3 regions of the Microbacterium sp. NPDC055442 genome follow, and region 1 is predicted to be linked to each of the others. Evidence: predicted binding sites of a transcription regulator. Region 1 holds the regulator's gene; each other region holds the start of a gene.
The links. Region 1 encodes LexA, which represses DNA repair genes until DNA is damaged. Its sites were predicted from a motif close to TCGAACANNTGTTCGA; they were not measured.

Region 1 (2,199 bases):
TTGACGTTCAGCGCGACGGAAAGCGGCGCTTGCGGTGCACCGTAGGGCGTCATGCCCCGCAGATCGTCTCGGATGGGCAGTGCGTCGAGGCGGGAGGTCACGCAGGCAATCGTAGGCCGCTTCACGCGCGGTGGCGCCTCGGAGCGTCAGCCGGCGGGTGCGTACTCGGCGGGAATCGCGAGCGACTGGCCGAGCTCGATCGCGCCGCCCGGCAGCGCGTTCAGTCGTGCGATCGCATCGACGACGTCGCGCGGATCGTGTTGCGGAGCAACGGACTGCGCGATCGACCAGAGCGTGTCGCCGTACGTCACGGTCACGGTCGCGAACGTCGCCGACGCGCCACCGCTGTCGCGCGACGCGACAGCCGAGCCGCCGCTCAGCACGGCGAGCGCCAGCAGTCCGGCCAGAGGCAGCGCTGCCGCACTCGCGAGCACGCGGCGGCCGCGCGCCGTGGTGCGCAGACGGGTGCGGGACGAGGGAGCGGGGATGGCGATGGCGGTCATGCGGTTCCTCCTGGTGGGAAGGTTCGCATCCGACTTTCGGCCGGGAAAGCCGGATGCGAACTCCTGTTCCGAAGCTATCTTCGATGCTGGACGGTGTCAACCCCGAGCCGGATCGTGCGATGTTCGAACGCGACACGCGGAACTCGTGCCCCCTGAACCCCGCAGAACCGGATACGGTTTCGATGTGGCCACCCCACCACGGGCCTCCGACATTCGAAGACAGGAGTCGATATGAGCGACGCAGGCGGGCGCGAGAAGCCGCAGACGCGACGACGGAAGAGTCTCAGCGACAAGCAGCTGGCGATCCTCGAGGTCATCCAGCGGTCGATCGCGCGGCACGGCTACCCCCCGAGCATGCGCGAGATCGGCGACGCCGTCGGGCTCAAGTCGCTCTCGAGCGTGACGCATCAGCTCAATCAGCTCGAGCTGAGCGGGTACCTGCGCCGCGATGCCGGGAAGACCCGCGCGATGGAGGTGCTCATCGACCTGCCCGGCAGTGCGGCCGAGAACCCCGCCGATGCTGCGCCGTCGGTGGGCGACGCCGCGCTCGTACCGCTCGTCGGCCGCATCGCGGCGGGCGTGCCGATCACCGCTGATCAGCACATCGACGAGATCTTCCCCCTGCCCCGGCAGCTCGTCGGCAAGGGCGACCTGTTCATGCTGCGCGTCTCGGGCGACTCGATGATCGATGCCGCGATCTGCGACGGCGACTGGGTCGTCGTGCGTTCGCAGGCGACGGCCGACAACGGCGAGATCGTGGCGGCGATGCTCGACGGCGAGGCGACCGTGAAGACCTTCCGTCAGCGCGACGGTCACACCTGGCTCCTCCCCCGCAACTCCGCGTTCGAGCCGATCCTCGGCGACGACGCCGTCGTGCTCGGCAAGGTCGTCGCGGTCCTGCGCGCCGTCTGAGCCGCTTGTCCGCGGCACGGCTTAGCGTGGAGGGGTGACGACTCCTTACGGCTCCTGGCCTTCCCCTCTGACCGCTGCGGCCGTGTCCGCCGCTTCGCCCCGCATCGAAGGCGCCCGCCTCGTCGGCGACGACGTGTGGTGGGGTGAGGGCGTCCCCGAAGAGGCCGGCCGCACGACGGTGCGCAGACGCACGGCATCCGGCGGAGTGGAAGACCTCCTCCCGGCACCCTGGAGCGCGCGGTCGAGCGTGCACGAGTACGGGGGCGGGTCGTGGACGGCCACCGACGACGGGGCGCTCGTGTTCGTCGAGAAGACCGACCAGCGCGTCCGGCTGCTCCGTCCCGGGGGTGAGCTCCTCGCGCTCACGCCGCCGGGTGACGTCGACGTGCGCTTCGGCGGCCTGACCGTGCAGTCGGGTCGGCTGCTGGCGGTGCGCGAAGCGCACGGGGCCGGCCCGACCCCCGCGCGAGACATCGTCGAGATTCCTCTCGACGGGTCGGCGGGCGACGACGCCGCTGCGATCGTGTCGCTCGCGGGAGGCACCGATTTCGTCGCGCATCCGGCGCTCAGCCCCGACGGGACGCACCTCGCGTGGGTCGCGTGGAACCATCCCGACATGCCGTGGGATCGCGCACAGCTGCGCGTCAGCGCGCTCGACGGGGGCGCCGCGACGGTCTTCGACGAAGGCGCCTCCCCCCTCCAGCCCGTGTGGCTGGGCGACGACGAACTGCTCTACGCCGATGACCCGACCGGGCGCTGGAACCTGTACCGTCGCCGGCTCGGC
Region 2 (2,199 bases), on a different contig from region 1:
AGCCGTCGCGGGCGCAGGTGCCGTGTTGGAGGGTGAGCCAGTCGCGTTGGGCGGTGGTGGGTCGGTAGGTGCGGCGGTCCATGTCGAGGATGACGCCGGAGATCGGGTCGGTGATGATCCGGTGGAAGGCGTTGGTGTCGAGGAAGATCTGTTTCGCCGCGAGGGGTGCCAGGGGCCCGTGTCCGACGATGGTGGCGCTCTCACCGAGGCCCGCGCGGACATCCGCGCCGGCTCCCGTGCTGGCACCGGCCTGGTCGACGCCGCCGGCGCTGCCGCGGCCGGGCTTGCTGCTGCTGGCGAGGAGGGTGGCGGGGATGGTGACGAACACTTTGGTTTTCACGGCGGTGGGGGTGCCGATGCCGCGGGCCCAGGCGGAGAGCAGGTCGGCGCGGATCTGGTCGCGGGATCGGGTTTCGTGGGGGTGTGTGGCCAGGTGCTTCGCGGTCGCTGTCAGGCGGCGTTTGATCGCGACCGCATCGATCGACGGCACCAGGGCTGACACCCATGCCATGCCGTCGCCGACGTGTTCGACCAGGACCTTGCGATCCCGCAGCGCCGCGGTGTGCCGGGCGTCAGCGGTGCGGGCATCGAGGGTGTCCAGCAGGCGGGCCAGGCGGGACCGGAACCCGGCCGGTGTGACCGTGACCGCCCACTCCTCGGCCCGGGAGTCCAGTTCGCGCAGCGCCGCAGCGGAGACGGCCCGTTCGTCATCGCAGGCCCCGAACGGGGGGAGCAGTCGGGCGGCGCCGGTGACGGCGGACTCCACGAGCGAGAGCGAGAGGAAGCCCTCTTCGGCACGCTGCCACAGCATCGGCAACCGGGCACGCGCGTCACGGACCAGCCGTGCCACATCCTGCACCGCCCGCTCGGACAACTGCAACCGCAACGCGATATCGACGATCACCGCACGCTCGGCCAGATTCGACCCCGCCCGACCCTCGACCGACGTATACACGTACGGGTGCCGCACCGCGGTATCGATCGCCTCGACGATACGACCCGCACGAAGAGCCAGACGACGATTCGCGTCCATATGGTCGGCCAGCGCAGCATCCAGAAGATGACCCAAGATCTCTTCGGCGGGCAGGCGCACCGGTGTCACTTCTTCGGGATACCGGTCCTCCGCCATACCCTCAAGCATAGTACAAAGATACGACACAAGGAAGACGGTACTCAGAATAGATGTTCGACCTAACGCGACCGGCTGCACATGCCGGCGTCGCGGATGCGCGCTCGAGACGGCACCGGCCGGCTCCAGCAGATCGAGGTGGCCGCGGATCCCCTCGCTTCGGCGAGCGCCTGAACACCGCCGGCACGTGCCCGTGGCCGCGGCATCCGTCAACTCACGGCAGAATCGAGGGATGTCCGCGCCGTCCTCACCGCAGCTCCTTCCCGAACACGCCTGCCTCATCGTGCACGGCAGCGACCAGCCGGGGATCGTCGCCGCCGTCTCGGCGCTCATCACGCGCAACCGCGGCAACATCGTCGCCTTCGACCAGTACTCCGATGACCCGACGGGGGGCGCGTACTTCCAGCGCGTCGTGTTCCACCGGCCAGGACTCGACGCCGCCCTGCCCGAAATCAAGGCCGACCTCGCGACAACGCTCGGCGGGTTCGACCTGGAGTGGTCGCTCACCGACCAGTCCGTGCCCAAGCGCATGGCGATCCTCGCCTCGAAGCAGGACCACTGCCTGCTCGACCTGCTGTGGCGGCACCGCCGCGGCGACCTGCCCGTCTCGATCCCGATGGTCATCTCGAACCACACCACCGCGGCCGATGACGTGCGCTCGTTCGGCGTGCCGTTCTTCCACGTGCCCTCGACCCCCGGTCCGGACAAGAGCGCGTCCGAAGCCGAGATCCTCAAGCTCCTCGTCGGCAACGTCGACTTCATCGTGCTCGCGCGCTACATGCAGATCCTCTCGAGCGACTTCCTCGCGCAGGTCGGCGTGCCCGTCATCAACATCCACCACTCCTTCCTGCCCGCCTTCATCGGCGCTGAGCCGTACAAGAAGGCCAAGGAGCGCGGCGTCAAGCTCATCGGCGCGACGAGCCACTACGTCACCGACGACCTCGACGAGGGGCCGATCATCGACCAGGACACCGTGCGGGTGACCCACGCCGACGGCGTCGCCGAACTCGCGCGCCGCGGCGCCGACGTCGAGCGTCAGGTGCTGTCACGTGCCGTGCTGTGGCACGCGC
Region 3 (2,199 bases), on a different contig from region 1:
GAAGGCTCGCAAGTGTCGACTTCACTCGCAACGCCTCTGCCTGGTCGGCATGCAGGCGCACCCACTCGTCGATCGCGGCGACGTCGCGCGGTCCGGTGAGGCCGTGGGTGATGAGGACTTCGATCTGTGTGAGCACGTCCTTGTTGAGCACAGCCGGCCGTTGTGTGACCAACGTCACACCCAAGCCGCGTGCGCGGCCGCGTCTCACGAAATCCTCCATTGCGCCCAAGAGTCGGGCGCCCTCCGCACGTGGATTCTGGGGCGCGAGCTCGTCGGCCTCATCGAAAACGACATGAAGCGGATCCCGGTTGCGGTGGTAGACCTCCGTCACGAAATCCGTCAGGAACCGCCGAGCCGCGCCCTTACTGAGCAGTGATGTGTCGATCACAGCGGGGATGCGGCGCTCGACGATGACCTCCGCGATCACCTTGCCCGCGGTTTCCTCGAGCGGCACGTCAGCATGAGATCCGCCGAACACGACCACAGGAAGTCCCGGTCCCTTGCCGGACTTGCTGGAGCGCAGGCCCCACCACACGCCGACGGTGTCGACGACACACACAGGAACGCCCAGGCCGATCAGTTCCTCGACGATCACACCCGCGGTATTCGTCTTCCCTTTGCCACGGCGCCCCAGCACTGCGATGGCTTCCGTCGCGAGATCTATCGGCAGCGAGAGCTTCGAGCCGAGCTGGATCTGAGCAGCAACCGTCCGACTCATAATCGGCCTCCCGTATGCAAGTCAGTTGTGTAACTAAGTTACACAATACGGCCACAATAGAGCGAGCGCTAGCACCTTCCGCAGATTCGGTCTAACTTCCTAATGTCTACCCGCGCGCGCATACTCGAAATCGTCAACATGTTCTAGGAGGTCCCTCATGCGCGCTGTGGATGTACGAGTCGCGGCCGCGATCGACGTGCGTGCCATGTCCGTACGCCCGGGCATTCGGGTCGCCCCTGTCGCTGTCGCAGCAGGGTTTCCGTCGCCTGCGCAGGACTACTTCGAGGGAGACATCGATCTCACGGAGATGCTCATCGACGATCAAGCGGCGACCTTCATTGTGCGCGTTGCCGGCGAATCGATGATGAACGCGGGCATCAGCAACGGCGACGAGCTGTTGGTCGACCGGTCCAAGACTCCCCGCGACGGCGACGTGGTCGTCGCCGTGCTCGATGGGGAGCTCACGGTGAAACGGCTCCGGCTCACCCCAGTCGGCGTCGTCCTCCAGGCAGACAACTCGGAGCATCCCGACATTGTCGTCCCCGAACTCTCAGAACTGACCATCTGGGGCACGGTCACCTACTGCTTGCACAAGCTCTGGATCAGGTGAGCCGGTGCACCTCGCGCATGTTGATATCAACAGCTGCTACGCCAGCATGGAGCGGGTCTTTCGTCCAGATCTCGCTTCCACCCCTCTCGTCGTCTTGAGCAACAACGACGGCGCGATCGTCGCTGCCAGCGCCGACGCGAAAGCGCTCGGGATGCAGATCGGTGAGGCGTGGTTCAAGGTACGAGCTCAGGCCGAACGGCTCGGTGTCGTCGCGGTGAGCTCCAACTACGAGCTCTATGGGTCAATGAGCTCGAGGGTGATGCGGCTCCTGGCTCGGTACACCGCAGATCTCGACATCTACTCCATCGATGAGGCGTTCCTCGTCGTCCCGCCGCACATCGAGCGGGATCCGGGAGCCATGCAAGCCTGGGCCCAGGACATCAAAGGCACCCTTGCGCGGCTGATCGGCGTGCCGGTGTGTGTGGGGATCGCGAACAATCGCACCCTCGCCAAGCTTGCGAATAGGTGGGCGAAGAAGGCGTCGGCGTTCGACGGCGTCTGTGTCTGGCCTGACATCGACCCCGCCGACCGGCACGCGCTGATGAGCCGGCTGCCTGTCTCGGAGATCTGGGGCATCGCGTCCCGCCTCGAGCGCCGCCTCAACGCGATCGGCATCGAGACGATCGCCGACCTCGCTGCAGCCGATCCGACCGTGGTTCGGAAGAACACGTCCGTGGTGACGATGCGAACGGCGCTCGAGGTGCGTGGAATCCCCTGCATAGAGGCCGAACCCGACCACACCGGCAAGAAGCAGCAGCTGATCGTGTCTCGCTCGTTCGGGGAGAAGATCACCACGGTCGCCGAGATGCGCCAGGTGTTCTCGATCTACGCGCAACGCGCTGCGACCCGACTCGTTCGCCATGGTCAGGTC

Region 2: ACWIBS_RS09160 (DUF222 domain-containing protein) is a predicted target of LexA. The motif match lies at 1,175-1,190, and genes of this name have one in related genera.
Region 3: ACWIBS_RS14890 (LexA family protein) is a predicted target of LexA. The motif match lies at 849-864, and genes of this name have one in related genera.

What each region holds. Positions count from the first base shown of each region.
Region 1 covers NZ_JBSHLF010000004.1:470,101-472,299, reverse strand. Annotated here, with positions in the region: gene ACWIBS_RS11875 (histidinol-phosphate transaminase) at 1-53, opposite strand, end outside; gene ACWIBS_RS11870 (LysM peptidoglycan-binding domain-containing protein) at 147-503, opposite strand; gene lexA (transcriptional repressor LexA) at 735-1,415, shown strand; gene ACWIBS_RS11860 (S9 family peptidase) at 1,450-2,199, shown strand, end outside.
Region 2 covers NZ_JBSHLF010000003.1:394,240-396,438, reverse strand. Annotated here, with positions in the region: gene ACWIBS_RS09160 (DUF222 domain-containing protein) at 1-1,093, opposite strand, end outside; gene purU (formyltetrahydrofolate deformylase) at 1,362-2,199, shown strand, end outside.
Region 3 covers NZ_JBSHLF010000007.1:111,734-113,932, forward strand. Annotated here, with positions in the region: gene ACWIBS_RS14885 (ATP-binding protein) at 1-718, opposite strand, end outside; gene ACWIBS_RS14890 (LexA family protein) at 924-1,328, shown strand; gene ACWIBS_RS14895 (Y-family DNA polymerase) at 1,333-2,199, shown strand, end outside.